4 regions of the Streptomyces sp. NPDC002309 genome follow, and region 2 is predicted to be linked to each of the others. Evidence: riboswitches for the same ligand, from Rfam matches in the RefSeq annotation. Region 2 holds a riboswitch; each other region holds the start of a gene.
The links. Region 2 has a riboswitch for cyclic di-AMP ahead of ACWCPM_RS19470 (transglycosylase SLT domain-containing protein). Riboswitches for the same ligand answer to the same signal wherever they lie in the genome.
Positions count from the first base shown of each region.

Region 1: another riboswitch for cyclic di-AMP. It lies ahead of ACWCPM_RS03105 (M23 family metallopeptidase); the one in region 2 lies ahead of ACWCPM_RS19470 (transglycosylase SLT domain-containing protein).
Region 3: another riboswitch for cyclic di-AMP. It lies ahead of ACWCPM_RS24395 (M23 family metallopeptidase); the one in region 2 lies ahead of ACWCPM_RS19470 (transglycosylase SLT domain-containing protein).
Region 4: another riboswitch for cyclic di-AMP. It lies ahead of ACWCPM_RS06485 (M23 family metallopeptidase); the one in region 2 lies ahead of ACWCPM_RS19470 (transglycosylase SLT domain-containing protein).

Region 1 is NZ_JBSFCI010000003.1:17,556-21,516, reverse strand. Features, by position in the region: gene ACWCPM_RS03125 (dihydrofolate reductase family protein) at 1-693, shown strand, start outside; gene ACWCPM_RS03120 (hypothetical protein) at 774-902, opposite strand; tRNA gene ACWCPM_RS03115 (tRNA-Met) at 988-1,061, shown strand; gene ACWCPM_RS03110 (PP2C family protein-serine/threonine phosphatase) at 1,229-2,491, shown strand; cyclic di-AMP (ydaO/yuaA leader) riboswitch at 2,707-2,886, shown strand; gene ACWCPM_RS03105 (M23 family metallopeptidase) at 2,898-3,944, shown strand.
Region 2 is NZ_JBSFCI010000022.1:16,372-20,332, reverse strand. Features, by position in the region: gene fahA (fumarylacetoacetase) at 1-178, opposite strand, end outside; gene ACWCPM_RS19475 (HAD family hydrolase) at 538-1,416, shown strand; gene ACWCPM_RS19470 (transglycosylase SLT domain-containing protein) at 1,380-1,862, opposite strand; cyclic di-AMP (ydaO/yuaA leader) riboswitch at 1,866-2,043, opposite strand; gene ACWCPM_RS19465 (hypothetical protein) at 2,783-3,196, opposite strand; gene ACWCPM_RS19460 (polyprenyl synthetase family protein) at 3,527-3,961, shown strand, end outside.
Region 3 is NZ_JBSFCI010000030.1:94,735-98,695, reverse strand. Features, by position in the region: gene ACWCPM_RS24400 (tyrosine-protein phosphatase) at 76-873, opposite strand; cyclic di-AMP (ydaO/yuaA leader) riboswitch at 1,321-1,487, shown strand; gene ACWCPM_RS24395 (M23 family metallopeptidase) at 1,492-2,475, shown strand; gene ACWCPM_RS24390 (SGNH/GDSL hydrolase family protein) at 2,711-3,496, shown strand; gene ACWCPM_RS24385 (TetR family transcriptional regulator C-terminal domain-containing protein) at 3,621-3,961, opposite strand, start outside.
Region 4 is NZ_JBSFCI010000005.1:101,253-105,213, forward strand. Features, by position in the region: gene ACWCPM_RS06475 (HPr family phosphocarrier protein) at 1-147, shown strand, start outside; gene ACWCPM_RS06480 (GntR family transcriptional regulator) at 330-1,025, opposite strand; gene ACWCPM_RS06485 (M23 family metallopeptidase) at 1,215-1,967, opposite strand; cyclic di-AMP (ydaO/yuaA leader) riboswitch at 1,980-2,145, opposite strand; gene ACWCPM_RS06490 (M16 family metallopeptidase) at 2,344-3,732, opposite strand; gene ACWCPM_RS06495 (M16 family metallopeptidase) at 3,729-3,961, opposite strand, start outside.

The sequences.
Region 1 (3,961 bases), on a different contig from region 2:
GGAGTCCGCCGGCTGATGGTCGAGGGCGGCGGCACCGTCCACACCCAGCTCCTCCTGGAGGGCCTCGCCGACGAGGTCCAGCTCGTCCTCGCCCCGCTCTTCGTCGGCGACCCCGCCGCCCCCCGCCTCTTCGGTCCCGGCCGCTACCGGTCCGGCCGCCTGCGCCTGGTCGAGACCCGGCGGATCGAGGACGTCGTCCTCATGCGCTACGAGCCCACCGTGCCCGGCACCGGCACCCTCGCCGTGGCCGCCGACCGCCGTTGGCTGGCCCTCGCCTGCGAGCTGGCGGCGCTGTGCCCGCCCTCGGAGACGGCGTTCAGCGTCGGTGCGGTCGTCGTGGCGCGGGACGGCACCGAACTCGCGCGGGGTCACTCCCGGGAGGCCGGCGACCCGGTCGTCCACGCGGAGGAGGCGGCGCTCGCGAAGATCGACCCGGCCGATCCCCGGCTGCCCGGCGCCACCGTCTACACCAGCCTGGAACCCTGCACCCGCCGCGCCTCCCGCCCCCGGCCCTGTGCGGGGCTGATCCTCGACGCCCGGGTGGGGCGCGTGGTGACGGCCTGGCGGGAGCCGGACACGTTCGTGGCGGGCGCGGACGGGAGCGGGATGCTGGCGGGGGCCGGCGTCGAGGTGGTCGTGCTCCCGGAGCAGGAGGAGGCGGCGAGGCAGCCCAATCGGCATCTGGTGGGGTGAGCCTCACAGGAGGCGCGCGTGGCCGGCGCGGGAAGGCCAGGTCCGGGCGGCGGGGGCGGGTCGGTCCTGGCCGGCGCCTGTCACCGGTCGGGGAGGGCCGGGTCGCGGTCACCGGTCGGGGAGGGCCGGGTCGCGGTCACCGGTCGGGGAGGGCCGAGGTCGCGGTCCACCGGGGAGAGGCCGGTGACCGCGACGTCGGTACGGGTCACGGAAGGCCTCGGCGTCGCCGAGAGCGGAGGCGGGAGAAACCCTGGCGCGGAACGTCGCGCGCATGGCGTACACTGGTCTTAACGACGCGGGGTGGAGCAGCTCGGTAGCTCGCTGGGCTCATAACCCAGAGGTCGCAGGTTCAAATCCTGTCCCCGCTACTGAAGGCCCGGGGCCGGAATCCAGATCGTGGATTCCGGCCCCGAGTCGTTTCCGGGCATCCCCCGCGGGCCCGCGTCCGTCATCCGGTCGGCCCGTCCGGCTGGTCCCGCCCGCGTACTCCAGGAACTCTGGACGGGTGCGGTGACCTGAGTAACGGGAGACGACAGTGCGGCCTGCGGAGGCGGACGGAGAGCGGCCGAACCCCGGTCCCGGCGACCGGACTCCCCGCGACCCGGCCTCCGAAGCCGCCCGTGGCCGTCGGCGCGACACCCCCACCGACGCCCCCACCTTCGCGCGACCGGTGCCGCCCGAGCCGCCCGTCCCGCCCCCGGAGGAACGGCGGATCTCCCGTGCCCGCGCCTTCGTCCGCGTCCTGCCCGCCCTGCTGCTCGTCGTCGGTGGCTGCTACGACTACTTCACGCCCCGCGGCTTCACCGGAGCCCCCCTCTTCACGGCCGCCCCGCTGGTCGCCGCTCCGCTCCTCTCCCGCCGCGCCACGATCCTGACCGGCGTCGGAGCCGTCGCCATGGTCCTGGGGCTGCAGAGCTGGTACGGCACCCTGATGGAGGTCGAACCGTTCACCGAGCTGATCACCGTGGCCACGGTCGCCGGACTCGCCGTGGTGGTCAACGTGCTCGTCCGGCGCAGTCACGCCCGCCTCGACTCGGCCTGGGAGATCGCCGAGGCCGCCCAACTGGCGGTGGTGCCGGAGCCGATGGAGCGGATCGGCGGGTTCGAGATCGCCGCGCGCTACCAGGCCGCTCAGGCGGACGCCTTCATCGGCGGTGACCTCTACGCGGTGCAGGACAGCCGGTACGGACTGCGACTGGTGGTGGGGGACGTGCGGGGCAAGGGCATGGGAGCGGTCGCGGCGGTCGCGGTGGTCATCGGGGCGTTCCGGGAGGCCGCCGAGCAGGAGCCGACGCTGGAGGCGGTCGCGGGGCGGCTGGAGAGGGCGCTGGCCCGCGAGGACACCCGCCGGGGCGGGATCGATGCCGTCGAGGGGTTCACCACCGCCGTGCTCGCCGAGATCCCGCACGACGACGGCGTCGTACGGATCCTCAACCGGGGCCATCCGCCGCCGCTGATGCTGTACGCCGACGGCACCGTGCGCCCTCTGCCCGCCCGCGACCCGGCACTGCCGCTGGGGATGGGTGAGTTGGGCTCGTGGCCGGCCTGTGCGGAGGAGACCCCGTTCCCGGGCGGGGCGACGCTGCTGCTGTACACCGACGGCCTGACCGAGGCGCGCGACGCGCGGGGCGTCTTCTACGATCCGGTGGCCCGGCTGGCCGGCCGGACCTTCCGCGGCCCCGGCAGCCTCCTGAGCGCGGTGACCGAAGAGGTGCACCGGCACTGCGGTGGGGGCACCACCGACGACATGGCGCTGCTCGCGGTCCGGCGGCCCGACGGCGAGTGTCACCCGGGGTGATCGGGCGGGAGCCCTCCGCATAACAACTGATACACCGTCAGATGTGGAGATCGCTCCGGGTGGCGGTCAACTCGCCCGATTTTCGCCGCTCATGAACCCGTACGTCCCGACAGAAAGCGTTAATGATCAAGTGGAACAGCTTGGAAATCATGCCCCGGTTCTATTAACGTCCGATAACGCAGCGCGGTCGTCCCAGCCGTCACAAGAGGCGGCTCCGTGCGCACGCGCCGAATCCCGCGCGAGGCCCTCACCGGCCGCACAAGGGAACCGGGGAACCATCACATTGGGGTGAATCGGGTGTATGCCGCCGTAGCGGTACGGCTGGTATACGCGCGTAGGAGACCTTCCTGCTCCGAACCCGTCAGCTAACCCGGTAGGCGAGAAGGAAGGAAAGGAGTACGCCCACGTGGCGTCCAATCGGCCTGCCCCACAGGCCCCGTTCGTGCCGGAACAGCGCACCGCCGACGGCACCGACACATTCGTCTACGGCGCGCCGCGCACCGACGAGGGCCCGTGGGAGGAGTGGAATCCCAGCGCGGAGACCCTCCGTCCCGTGCGCGGCCGGCACCGTGTCGGCAAGCAGCGCGGCGGCGGGCTCGCCCGCAGCTCCACCGTCCTCGGCGTCGGTGTCATAGCGGCGGTCGGCGCGGGCGGCATGGCGAGCGCGAACACCGGCAAGCCGCCGGTGTCGATCTCGATGCCCGACCTTCCCAACGTCGGCTCGCTGATCTCCGACGACAGCGCCGACTCCGCCGGCACCAAGACCGCGACCGCCCCCCTCAGCAGCCTCGCCACGGCCACCGTGGACACCGCTGAGGGCACCACCGACGCCGGTGAGACGCTGCGCGCCCGCATCATCGCGCAGGCCGAGCAGCAGCAGGAGCAGGTCGAGAGCAAGGCCGTCGCCGAGGCCGTGGCCGCCGCCGAGAAGGCCGCCGCCGATGCCGCCGCCAAGGCGGAGGAGGAGGCCAAGGAGAAGGCCGCCGCCGCCAAGGCGAAGGCCGAGGAGGAGGCCCGTCAGAAGGCCGAGGCCGAGCGGCTCGCCGCGCTGGCAAAGCAGTTCACGCTGCCGACCTCCTCGTACACCCTCACCTCCACCTTCGGTCAGGCCGGCGCCCTGTGGTCCTCCGGCTACCACACCGGACTCGACTTCGCCGCGCCGACCGGCACCCCGCTCAAGGCCGTCCACAGCGGCACCATCACCGAGGCCGGCTGGAACGGCTCGTACGGCTACAAGACCGTGCTGACCCTCGACGACGGCACCGAGATCTGGTACGCCCACCAGTCGTCGATCGGCGTCAGCGTCGGCCAGAAGGTCGCCACCGGCGATGTGATCGGCCGCGTGGGCGCCACGGGCAACGTGACCGGCGCGCACCTGCACATGGAGGTGCACACCGGGGGCGGTGGCATCGACCCGCTGGCCTGGCTGCAGAGCAAGGGCCTCAACCCCTGAGAATCCCGGCACGGGTC
Region 2 (3,961 bases):
GGGCCAGCAGCTCGGCGTACGGGGAGCCGAGCGCCAGTGCTGCCGCGCCGGCGTCGAGGACGTGGTCGCCGAGGCGGACACCCACCGTGCGTTCGGCGGACCCGGCGGGCGAGAACACGCCGTACGGAAGGTTGTGCGGTCCGAAGGGGTCGCCCTCGGGGACATCGAAGGGGGGCATGGGGTGCTGCCTCACTTTCGTACGCGCGGTCCATGCGGTCGTGGATCACGTTACGGCTGCGGCACCACCGTTGGGCAGTGTCCGACAGGCGTAGAAGATTCCGAATGTCCAGAAATGCATACCACCCCGGGGTTCCGGAAACCTGTCCGGCGACACGGGACAGCACCATGCCGGCACATGACGAACCTGGCGAACGTCGTCCTGCCTGCCCCTCAAGGGCTTCGGGACCCTCTTCCGGGCCGTCGGGGAGCCAACACCACGATCAAGGAGCCGGCAGGCGCCACGGGAGAGTGAAAAGCGGACAGTGGGACGGTAGTTGGGAATGAACAGCGGGGGTGCGGTGTCCGTATTCTCTGATCATGGCCGCACCCATCGCATATGCCGCGCACACCGAGTACGCGCGCACCGACTACGCCCTCATCGCCACTGACCTGGACGGAACGCTGCTTCGCGGCGACGACACGGTCTCCGACCGCTCTCTCGCCGCGCTCGCGCGGGTCTCGGCGGCCGGGGCCCGGCATCTGGTGGTGACCGGCCGGCCGGCGCCGCGCGTACGGCCGCTGCTGGACGTCCTGGGCGGCGGCGGGCTCGCGGTGTGCGGGCAGGGCGCGCAGTTGTACGACGCCGACGCGGACATTCTGCTGTGGTCCGTCACGCTGGACCGGGAGCTGGCCGAGACCGCGCTCGGCAAGATCGAGGCCGAGGTCGGCCAGGTGTACGCGGCCGTCGACCAGGACGGTGTCGACGGGCTCACCCTCATCGAGCCGGGCTATCTGATGCCGCACCCCACACTGCCCGCGGTGCGGATCGATCGCCGCGACGACCTGTGGTGCGAGCCGATCAGCAAGGTGCTGCTGCGCCATCCGACCCTGTCCGACGACGAGTTGGCGGCGGTGGCGCGGGCGGTGGTCGACTCGCTCGCGACCGTCACCATGTCGGGGCCGGGGACGGTCGAGCTCCAGCCGTGCGGCGTCACCAAGGCCACGGGGCTGGCGCTGGCGGCCCGGCATCTGGGCCTCGGCCCGGAGGGGACCATCGCTTTCGGGGACATGCCGAACGACATCCCCATGTTCGACTGGGCCGCGTACGGAGTCGCCATGGCCAACGCCCACCCGGAGCTCAAGGCGGTGGCCGACGAGGTCACGCTCTCGAACGAGGACGACGGCATCGCCGTCGTCCTCGAACGGTTGCTGGCCGAGGCTCAGTACGGGCCGAAGACGTTGTCGATGGAGCCGTAGCGGTCGGCCGCGTAGTTGCAGGCGGCGGTGATGTTGGCGACCGGGTCGTACGGGTCGTACGCCGTGCCGGTCACGTGGTAGGCCTTGAAGGTGGGGTCGATGACCTGGAGCAGGCCCTTGGACGGGGTGCCCTTGGCGGCGTTCGAGTCCCAGTTGTTGATGGCGTTCGGGTTGCCGGAGGACTCCCGGATGATGTTGCGGTGGATGCCGTTGTAGGACCCGGGGATCCCGTTCTGCGCCATGATGTCGAGCGACTGGCGGATCCAGCCGTCGAGGTTGTTCGAGTAGTACTTGACGGACGTGGGCATGGCCGCGGGCGTCGCCGCGGAAGCGGTGGTCGCGCCGATGAGCGGCAGGGCGAGGACGGCGGCGCCGGTACCGGCGACGGCGAGCTTGCGGACGATGCGGGCAGTACGAGTACGACTGATCTGACCGTTTGCAGTCATGGGGACTGTCCTCTCCGGCGCCTGCGAGGTGAGCTGTCGGGTTCGGGCGGGGAGGGCCCGGCCGCTCTCTTGCGAGTGCGACTTCACCCCGAGCCGTTCCGGTGTGCCGTGGAGTGCGGCATCCGGTCCGGCGGCCTACCTGGGTCCCCCGCTCCTGCCGTGCGGTGAGTGAGTCCGTCATGGGTGGCGCGGGCGGCGGCAGGATTCGGCGTTCCGCCCGACTGGCCCGGAACGTATGCGAGAGCACATGTCCGAAACAAGTGGTCGTTTCTGGCATTGCGGCATTTGATCTTCCTCCTGACCTTTTGTCACCCTTGATCCTTTGCGGTCGAAAAGCGTCAACTCGGCCATGTGCAACGGTGGATCGCGCCGTTGATGCGAGGGGCTCGTGAAGGGGGGCGAGTGAGCCAACTCACGCGCCTGCAGAAAGAGTGGCAAATCGGGCAATAGGCCCAAGTGCTAGTCAATCGACGGCTCGTGGGGCGTGTGTCCCTCGGGTGTGAGAGGTGGCCGCTTCGAGGCCAAGTGCAAAGTGTCGTATTCGGTAATTCCAGGTAAAAACTCCCCCTGGTGCGCGGGGTCCTGGACCCCGGGCGGGCGCGGGCTCGCCCGGGAGGGGTGAGTGACGCCCGTCACGAAGGGCGAGGGGTGGGTGGGCTCGCACCCTTCGTGGCGCGCCGCGGCGCATGTCCCGCTGGGCGGTGAGGACGTGGCGCGGAACGGCCGGGCGGCGGACGTGAGCCGGCGTGGTCGCCGCCTGTGCGCGTATCTCCAGCGTGAGGACGGAACCTCCCCCGTGGTGCGCGTCGTTGTCGTAACGATCGTCCGCGCATCCTCGGCGGGCCCGGTCGCCGCGTCCCCGTTCGCAGGCGGGCCTCGCCGCCGCCCGCCGCCTCGACGCCGGGGTGCGGTCGGGTCGGTCAGGCGGTTCGGGGGGTGCCCCGGGAGCGCCGGTGGGGCTCGTCGGTGATCGGGCGCCGTACGCGCGCGTACGACAGGGTTCCGTCGGGCAGCGGGATACGGAGGTCCTCGTGGGCCGTCTCGTGGAGGAGGGGTTGCGGATGTGCAGGAGCGTGACCTCGGCGACGGCTTCGGTGGGCGGTGTCCGTTGTGAGGCGCGGCCCGGGCGCGGCTGTGAGGCGCGGCCCGGGCGCGGCGGCCGACGCTGCCGGGTCGGCGAGGGCCATGAGCCCCGCGTCGGCGATCAGTGCTGTGGCGGCCGAGGGATCGGCGCGGCGCATCGGCCGCGGCGTGGGTGCGACCTCCGTGGTGTCCGTGCGTCCGGCCAGGTGACGGCCGACGGTGGCGTGCCGGGCCGGGCCGGAGGTCGTCACGGGCGGGTTCTGCCCGAGCGGGCCCCGGGGCCGGCCGGGGAGGGCGCGGTCGTCGCCGGAAGGCGGCATGCTCCCGGGGCCGGGTCCGAGTCCACATCCGGTGCCGGCGGCGGGGCGGGGCAGGGGTCGGCTGCTCCGACCGAGTCGATAAATACCCACTCATATCAACTGATTAGAAAAATACCCGCCGTGATCCAATACCGCCTGAGACGTAGCGGTGGGCGGCCTCGGTGATCGAAACGTGACCGGATACGCTGACTTGAGTGAAGGCAGCGACCTATCGACATTCCGCGTAATCGCCAGTAGACACCAGCAGACAGGAGACCCCTCGTGACCGTCGTCGGGCCGTTCGGGCTGAGCGTGCGGGACCAGGCTCTGGAAGCCGATGTCCAGGCCGGATTGGCGGCTGTCGAGGAAGGGCTGCTCGAAGCCACCAAGAGCGAGGTCCCGTTCATCACGGGGGCCGCGCAGCATCTGGTGAGGGCGGGCGGGAAGCGGTTCCGGCCCCTGCTGGTGATGCTGGCGGCCCGGTTCGGTGACCCGTACGCACCCGGCATCGTGCCTTCCGCCGTCGTCGTGGAGCTCACGCATCTGGCGACGCTGTACCACGACGACGTGATGGACGAGGCCGCCGTGCGGCGCGGCGTGCCGAGCGCGAACGTCCGTTGGGGCAACTCCGTCGCCGTCCTCACCGGTGACTTTCTGTTCGCCCGTGCCTCGCACATCCTGGCCGACCTCGGGCCCGAGGCCGTACGGGTGCAGGCC
Region 3 (3,961 bases), on a different contig from region 2:
TACCGCGTCGGCCAAGGTTCGCCCCGCTCCTCGCGGGCGAACCTCGTCCGACGCGGCGCCAGTGGCCCCCAGGGGTCAGTCGAGCAGGCGCTCGCGCAGTCGCTCCCGGGTCTCCGGGGTGACGCCGAGCGCCTGTGCCAGATAGGTGTCGACGTCGCCCCAGGTCTTCTCGACGGTCTCGAACGCCGCCGACAGATACTCCGCGCGCGCGTCGAAGAGGGGGCTCAGCAGCTCCATGACCTCGGGCGACCAGGACGGGCCGGAGTCGCCGCCGCGGTGCATCTTGTAGCGGCGGTGCTTGACGTTGGACTCCAGGTAGTCGGCGAGGATCGCCTCGCGCTCCACGCCGACCGCCAGCAGCGTGACGGCGATCGACAGGCCGGCGCGGTCCTTGCCCGCCGCGCAGTGCATCAGCGCGGGGACACTGTCCTCGGCGAGCGCGTGCAGCACCTGGGAGTGCTCGGCGGTGCGCTCCGTGACGATCGCGCGATACGACGCGATCATCCGGTCCGCGGCCTTGCCGTCGGCCAGGACATTGCGCAGTTGCTCCAGGTCCCCGTCCCGGACCATCTTCCAGAACTCGGCGCCGTCCGCCGGGTCCGTCAGCGGCAGGTTCACGTTGCGCACGCCCGGCAGCTCCACGTCCGGGCCCTCCAGCTCCTGGTCCGCGGCGTTACGGAAGTCGAAGACCGTGTGCAGCCCCAGGGCGGCCAGGAACACGGCGTCCTCCGCGGTGGCGTGCGCGAGGTGGCCGCTGCGGAACAGCACTCCGTGCCGCACCCTGCGCCCGTCCACCGTCGGCAGCCCGCCCACGTCACGGAAGTTGCGCACTCCGGCCAGCTCGGGCTCGGTCGACGGCACCTGCTGCGTCACGGGGGCTCCCTCCCATCGCCCCGCCGGCGCTGCTCGCCGTCGGGCACTTCCCTGACGATACGACACGCGTTCTCACATCCATGAGTTGTCCACAGGTGGTCGCCCGGGAGTGATGAAAGCGGGGGAGTGGACGGTTATCGACGCATATGCACCTTCTGCCCCAATCGCGTGCTTCGCTCCAACTCGTCGCGGAACAGGGAGACCTGGAGCGGAGTCACGTGAGCAGTGTCATATCCGTGACCGAGCGTCGTTCGTCATGACCACGCAATTCACATGGCTTCAAGGGCGTTTACCGGATTCACATGCGTCCCGATGCACGGAGTGTGACCGGAATTGGGGTGAAAGGATCAACGAAACGGTGTTCCGGCGGAACCTCTCGCTTGTCCCGTTGCGTCTCGGTCGCTTACGTTCCACCCGATCCGGACGGACGCCGAATCCTGCCGCCGCCCGGTGCCCGCGCCAACTCACCCGTGTACGGCAGGAGCGGGGGACCCACAGGCAGAACAGCCTGTCCCGGTCTCCGGAACAGGCTCGGGGTAAAGCCGCGTCCCCGCGCGGCCGGACATCTCCAGTCCGCACCCGACAGCTCACCTCGCAGGCGCCGGAGAGGAACTCGCCATGCCCGCGAAGGGTAAGCACCGCCGTCCGAAGACCCAGCGCTTCACCCGATCCATAGCCGTCGCCGGAACCGGTGGTGCCGCGCTGGCCCTCCCGCTGATGGGGGCCGCCGGCGCCCACGCCACCACGGCGCAGTCCGCCGCGGAGAAGGCCGTCTCGTCGATCCCGGCCCAGAAGACGGCCGTTCGGCAGCACGTCACCGAGAAGCAGCCCGCCGTGAAGCAGTCCGCCGACCGGTCGGGTGCCCGGACGTATTCCGTGCGGGCGGGCGACTACCTCTCGAAGATCGCCGACGAGCAGAACGTCAGCGGTGGCTGGCAGCGGCTCTACGAGGACAACCGGGAGGCCGTCGGCGGGAACCCGGCGCTCATCCACCCGGGTCTGAAGCTGACGATAGGCCAGAGGGCCGCGGCGAACACCGACGAGCCGGCCTCCTCCACCGCTGCCCCCTCGGCGAAGTCGTCGTCCGCGGAGACGCCTCAGTCCTCGGAGCGGTCCGCGGAGACCGCGCAGGCGCCCGAGTCCGCCGCGGACCAGGCTTCCGCCGCCCCGGCCGCGGACACCGCCCCCTCCACCGGGTTCTCCGCCCCCGTGGAGGGTGCCGGCATAGGCACCGCCTACCGCGTGACGGGCAGCATGTGGGCCAGCGGCTACCACACGGGCGTCGACTTCGCCGCCGCGAGCGGCACCCCGCTCAAGGCGGTCGGCGAGGGCACGGTCGTCTCCGCGGGCTGGGCCGGTTCCTACGGCAACCAGGTCGTCATCAAGCTCGCCGACGGCTTCTACGCCCAGTACGCCCACCTGTCCTCGCTGTCCGTCTCCGCCGGTCAGACCGTGGGCGCGGGCCAGCGGATCGGCCTGTCGGGCTCGACCGGCAACTCCACGGGTCCGCACCTGCACTTCGAGATCCGCACCACGCCGGACTACGGCTCGGACGTCGACCCGGTCGCCTACCTGGCCTCCAAGGGCGTCCCGATCGGCTGACGCACGCGCCGCTCATGCCGCAGAAGGCCGGTCCCCGATCCAGGGGGCCGGCCTTCGGTGTCGACCGTGTCCATGGCGTCGCCCGTTTCCGTCGGGGCCTATTCCGCAATTGACCAATCCTTTGGCCGTGGCCTTTCTCACCGCGCGTCAACCCCTTCCTACGGTCGCGTAGGTCACATTCGAAGGGGAATCATGTCCCGACGTGGCAGACGATTCGAAGAATGACAGCAGATCAGTGATCGGGTCGTACGTGGCGGTGGGGGACAGTTTCACCGAGGGCGTCGGCGACCCCGGCCCCGACGGGGCGTTCGTCGGCTGGGCCGACCGGTTCGCCGTACTGCTCGCGGACCGCCGACCCGAGGGCGACTTCCAGTACACCAACCTCGCCGTGCGCGGCAGGCTGCTCGACCAGATCGTGGCGGAGCAGGTCCCGAGGGCCGCCGGACTCGCGCCGGACCTGGTCTCGTTCTGCGCCGGCGGCAACGACATCATCCGTCCGGGCACCGACCCGGACGACGTGGCGGAGCGCTTCGAGCGCGGGCTCGCCGCACTGCTCCCGGCCGCCGGGACCGTCCTGGTGACCACCGGCTTCGACACCCGCGGCGTCCCCCTGCTCAGGCATCTGCGCGGCAAGATCGCCACCTACAACGGCCATGTGCGGGCCATCGCCGACCGGTACGGCTGCCCGGTGCTCGACCTGTGGTCGCTCAAGTCCGTCCAGGACCGCCGTGCCTGGGACGACGACCGTCTGCACCTGTCGCCCGAGGGGCACACGCGCGTGGCACTGCGCGCCGGTCAGGCCCTGCGCCTGGCCGTCCCCGCCGACCCGGAGCAGCCCTGGCCGCCGCTTCCGCCGCGCGGCGCGCTCGACGTGCGCCGGGACGACGTCCACTGGGCGCGGGAGTACCTGGTGCCGTGGATCGGCCGGCGACTGCGGGGCGAGTCCTCGGGCGACCATGTCACCGCCAAGGGCGTGTTGTCGCCGGACGACATCAAGATGCGGATCGAGTCGGTGGCCTGAGGCCGCCCGCGGGCGGCCTCGCGGCACCCGTGCGGAACGGGCCGTTCCGGCTGCCGGGCCGGTTCGGGCCGCGGGCGGGCCGCGCGAGGTCGCACGGCGGAGAAGTGGCGGAACAGGCACCCGTTCAGTGCGGTGGAGTCGCCGGCATCTCCGCGGACCGGAGTTCCCGCGCCAGCGCCTCGTCCACCCACTCCTGCGCACGCGCGCGTGACACGGCTCCCGCGTAGGACGTGATCTGGACGGCGAGCCCGTCGAGCAGGGCCGTCAGGCGCAGGGCCGCGCCCATGGGGTCGGGGCAGCGGAACTCGCCCGCCGCCACCCCCTCGGCGATGACCTCCGCGATGGCCGCCTTCCAGCGCTTGTCGAGGTCCCGGGTGACCTCCCGCAGCGCGGGCTCGCGCAGCGCCGCCGCCCAGCCCTCGATCCACAGGCGCCAGCCCTTCGCCGGTCCCGTCGGCGCGTACC
Region 4 (3,961 bases), on a different contig from region 2:
GCCTCCATGCTGGCCGTCCTGGGTCTGGGCGCCCAGGGTGGCGAGGAGATCGTCCTGGCCTCCGACGCCGAGGGCGCGGACGCCGCGCTCGACCGTCTGGCCAAGCTGGTGGCGGAGGGTCTCGAGGAGCTCCCCGAGACCGTCTGAACCCGCTGACGGCATTTCTGCGGCCGCGTCGCCCATTCCGGGCGGCGCGGCCGCGCCGTTTTCCCGCCGGCCCGCTCGACCGTACTTTCGCCACGCGGTCCGAGGGAATTCCAGGCATGACGAAAAGGGCAGCGGAAATACACCGCCACCGATTATCACTTTCTTTGTATACGGTGCCCGTGTTAATGCCGGAGGCCCGACATGTTTACGGCATGTTGCGAGGTCCTCACACGGTCCGCGCGATCGCCGCCGCCGGGGAGGCGGAGCCGGTGCGCGCCGGTCGCGCGCTCGGCGTGCACCGCCGTGACCGCGCGCGCCCGCTCGCCGTCGCCGCGCGCCACCGCGTCCACGATCGCGCCGTGCTCCGCCCAGGACTCCGCGAGGCTGGCGGGCGCCTCCACCGCGTACGTCCAGGCGATCTTGTGCCGCAACTGGGTCAGCATCGCGATCAGCGCGGGGCTCCCGGAAGCCTGGGCGAGCGTCTCGTGGAACCAGCCGCCCAGGGAGCGCAGATCCTCGCTGCCGCCCCGCCTGGCCCGCTCCTGACCCAACCGGACCAGGCCCCGCAGCACCTTCAGATGGGCCTCGGTGCGCCGTTGCGCGGCCCGCGCGGCGCCGAGCGGCTCCAGCAGCAGGCGCATCTCCAGAAGGTCGGCGGCCTCCTGCTCGGTCGGCTCCGCGACGCACGCGCCCGCGTGCCTCCGGGTCACCACGAAGCCCTCGGCCTCCAACGTGCGCAGGGCCTCGCGGACGGGGACGCGCGAGACGCCGTAGCGGCGCGCGAGGAGCTCCTCGGTGAGCCGGCCGCCACGCTCGTAGACACCCGCGACGATGTCGTCCCGGATGGCCGTGCACACCGAATGCGCCGGAATACGCATGACCGACCTCCGCCTTAATCCCCGTGAAACGCCGACGACTGACGTGTGTTCCGTGACTCTATTGCAATGAGCCGGAATTTCCGATGGCGGGCCGGAATCCATGCATATTTTTTGGACATACAGGTGGACGAAACGCCGAAAGCCCCGGCTCGGGGAGAGCCGGGGCCACGGGAGGCGGGGACGGCGCCGTCAGACGCCGACGCCGTGCGAGCGGAGGTAGGCGAGCGGATCGATGTCCGTGCCGTACTCCGCCGTCGTCCGGGCCTCGAAGTGCAGGTGCGCCCCGGTGACGTTGCCGGTGGCCCCGGACAGGGCGATCCGCTGCCCCGGGGTGACCGTCTGGCCCACCGAGACCGAGAAGGACGACAGGTGACCGTACTGGGTGTACGTGCCGTCGTTCATCTTGATCACTACTTGATTGCCGTACGCACCGCCCCAGCCGGCCTCGACGACCGTGCCGGAGCCGACCGCGCGCACGGGCGTGCCGCTCGCCGCGTGGAAGTCGACACCGGTGTGGCTGCCGGAGGACCACAGGGCACCGCCGGCCCGGTAGCCGGTGGAGACGTAGGAACCGCCGATCGGCGACACGAAGGTGTTGAGGCGCTTGCGCTCGGCCGCACGGGCGGCGCGCTCCTCGGCCTCGCGGGCCTCCTCGGCGCGCTTCTTGGCGGCGGCCTCGGCCTTCTTCTCGGCCTCGGCCTCCGCGGCCGCCTGCCGCTGGGCGACGGCTTGGGCGTCTATCTGCGCGGCGACGGCGTCGCCGATGCTGATGACCGGGAGCAGGCCGGTCTGCTCGGCCACGGGCTCGTCGGCGAGCGCGGGAACGGCCAGGGTGCCGAGGACGCCGGTGGTGGTGAGGGCCGCGACTCCCGCGGCGCGGGCGGTGGTGCGCTTCGTCCGGCTGGGACGACGATGCTTCCCGGTGGCGCGCGTGAACGCCATGTAGTGGCTGGTCCTTTCCTTCCCTCTCGCCTACCGGGTTAGCTGACGGGTTCGGAGCAGGAAGGTCTCCTACGGACTCCCTCGCCGTGCGCGGGCGTCCGATTCACCCCAGGGACTTCATGGTTGGGTCCCCGGCTCCCCTGGCTCGCGCCGTACGGGGACTCGGCGATGACTGCCCGGTGCCGCGGACGCGGCGCACTGCGTGACGGACAGCCCGGACGACGCTAAGCGGGACATCTTTCAATCCCCAAACACATTCGGGCTTTTGTAGCGCATCCCACAGGTCAGACAGGAAACCTCTCCCCCAATTGGGACATAAGGGGGCCCTGGTGACACATCAGTCACCAGGGCCCCACGCGCGTGCCGGTCGCCGGCCCTACTCGGCCGACACGACCGTGACTTCGCCGATGCCGAGGGCCTCGACGGGCGCCTTGATCTGCGCCGCGTCACCCACGAGGATCGTCACCAGACGATCCGCCGGGAAGGCGCTGACGACAGCCGCGGTCGCCTCGACGGTGCCGGTGGCGGCGAGCTGCTGGTACAGCGTCGCCTGGTAGTCGTCGGGGAGGTGCTGCTCGACCTGGTCGGCCAGGGTCCCCGCGACGGCCGCCGCGGTCTCGTACTTCAGCGGCGCCACACCCACGAGGTTCTGCACGGCGACGTCCCGCTCGGCGTCCGTGAGCCCCTCCGCGGCGAGCGTGCGCAGCACCGTCCAGAGGTCCTCCAGAGCGGGACCGGTGTTCGGTGTGTCCACGGAACCGCTGATGGCGAGCATCGCGGCACCGCTGCCGTCGGGCGCGGAGCGCAGCACCTGACCGAACGAACGCACCCCGTAGGTGTAGCCCTTCTCCTCGCGCAGGACGCGGTCCAGACGGGAGGTGAGGGTGCCGCCCAGGCTGTATGTGCCGAGTACCTGGGCCGCCCAGACGCGGTCGTGCCTGTCGGGCCCGACGCGGCCGATCAGCAGCTGGGTCTGGACGGCGCCGGGACGGTCGACGATCACCACGCGGCCGGTGTCGTCGGCCGTCACCGGCGGCAGGGGACGCGGCTGCGCCTGCGAGCCGGCCCAGGCGCCGAGGGTCTCGCCGAGCAGCACCTCGACGTCGATGCCCGTGAGGTCGCCGACCACCACGGCGGTGGCCGTGGCGGGGCGGACGTGCCGCTCGTAGAAGGCGCGGACGGCGACGGAGTCGATCTTCGCGACCGTCTCCTCGGTGCCCTGGCGCGGGCGGGCCATGCGCGAGGCGGCCGGGAACAGCTCCTTGGAGAGCTCCTTGGCGGCCCGCCGGGCGGGGTTGGCCAGCTCGTGCGGGATCTCGTCGAGGCGGTTGCGGACCAGCCTCTCGACCTCGCTGTCGGTGAAGGCGGGCGCCCTGAGGGCGTCGGCCAGCAGTCCGAGGGCCTTGGGCAGGCGGGAGACCGGCACCTCCAGGCTCAGCCGGACGCCGGGGTGGTCGGCGTGCGCGTCCAGGGTGGCACCGCAGCGCTCCAGCTCGGCGGCGAACTCCTCGGCGGAGTGCTTGTCGGTGCCCTCGGAGAAGGCCCGGGCCATGATCGTGGCGACGCCGTCGAGACCGGCCGGTTCGGCCTCCAGAGGCGCGTCGAGCAGCACCTCCACGGCCACGACCTGCTGGCCGGGGCGATCGCAGCGCAGCACCGTCAGGCCGTTGTCGAGCGTCCCGCGCGCGGGAGCCGGGAACGCCCAGGGGCGGGCCACGCCCGCCTGCGGCCGGGGGTGGAAGTTCATCGTGGCGAGCTCGGTCACTTGGCCGCCTCCTCGGTGTCGTCGTCTGCGTCGGTCTCGGCGGCTTCCGGAGCAGTGGGCTCGTAGACGAGCACCGCGCGGTTGTCGGGCCGCAGGCGTGCCTTGGCGACCTCCTGGACCTCCTCGGCCGTCACCTCCAGCAGGCGCCGCACGGCGGTGAAGGCGAGCTTCGGATCTCCGAACAGCACCGCGTAGCGGCAGAGTTCGTCGGCGCGGCTGGCAACCGTGC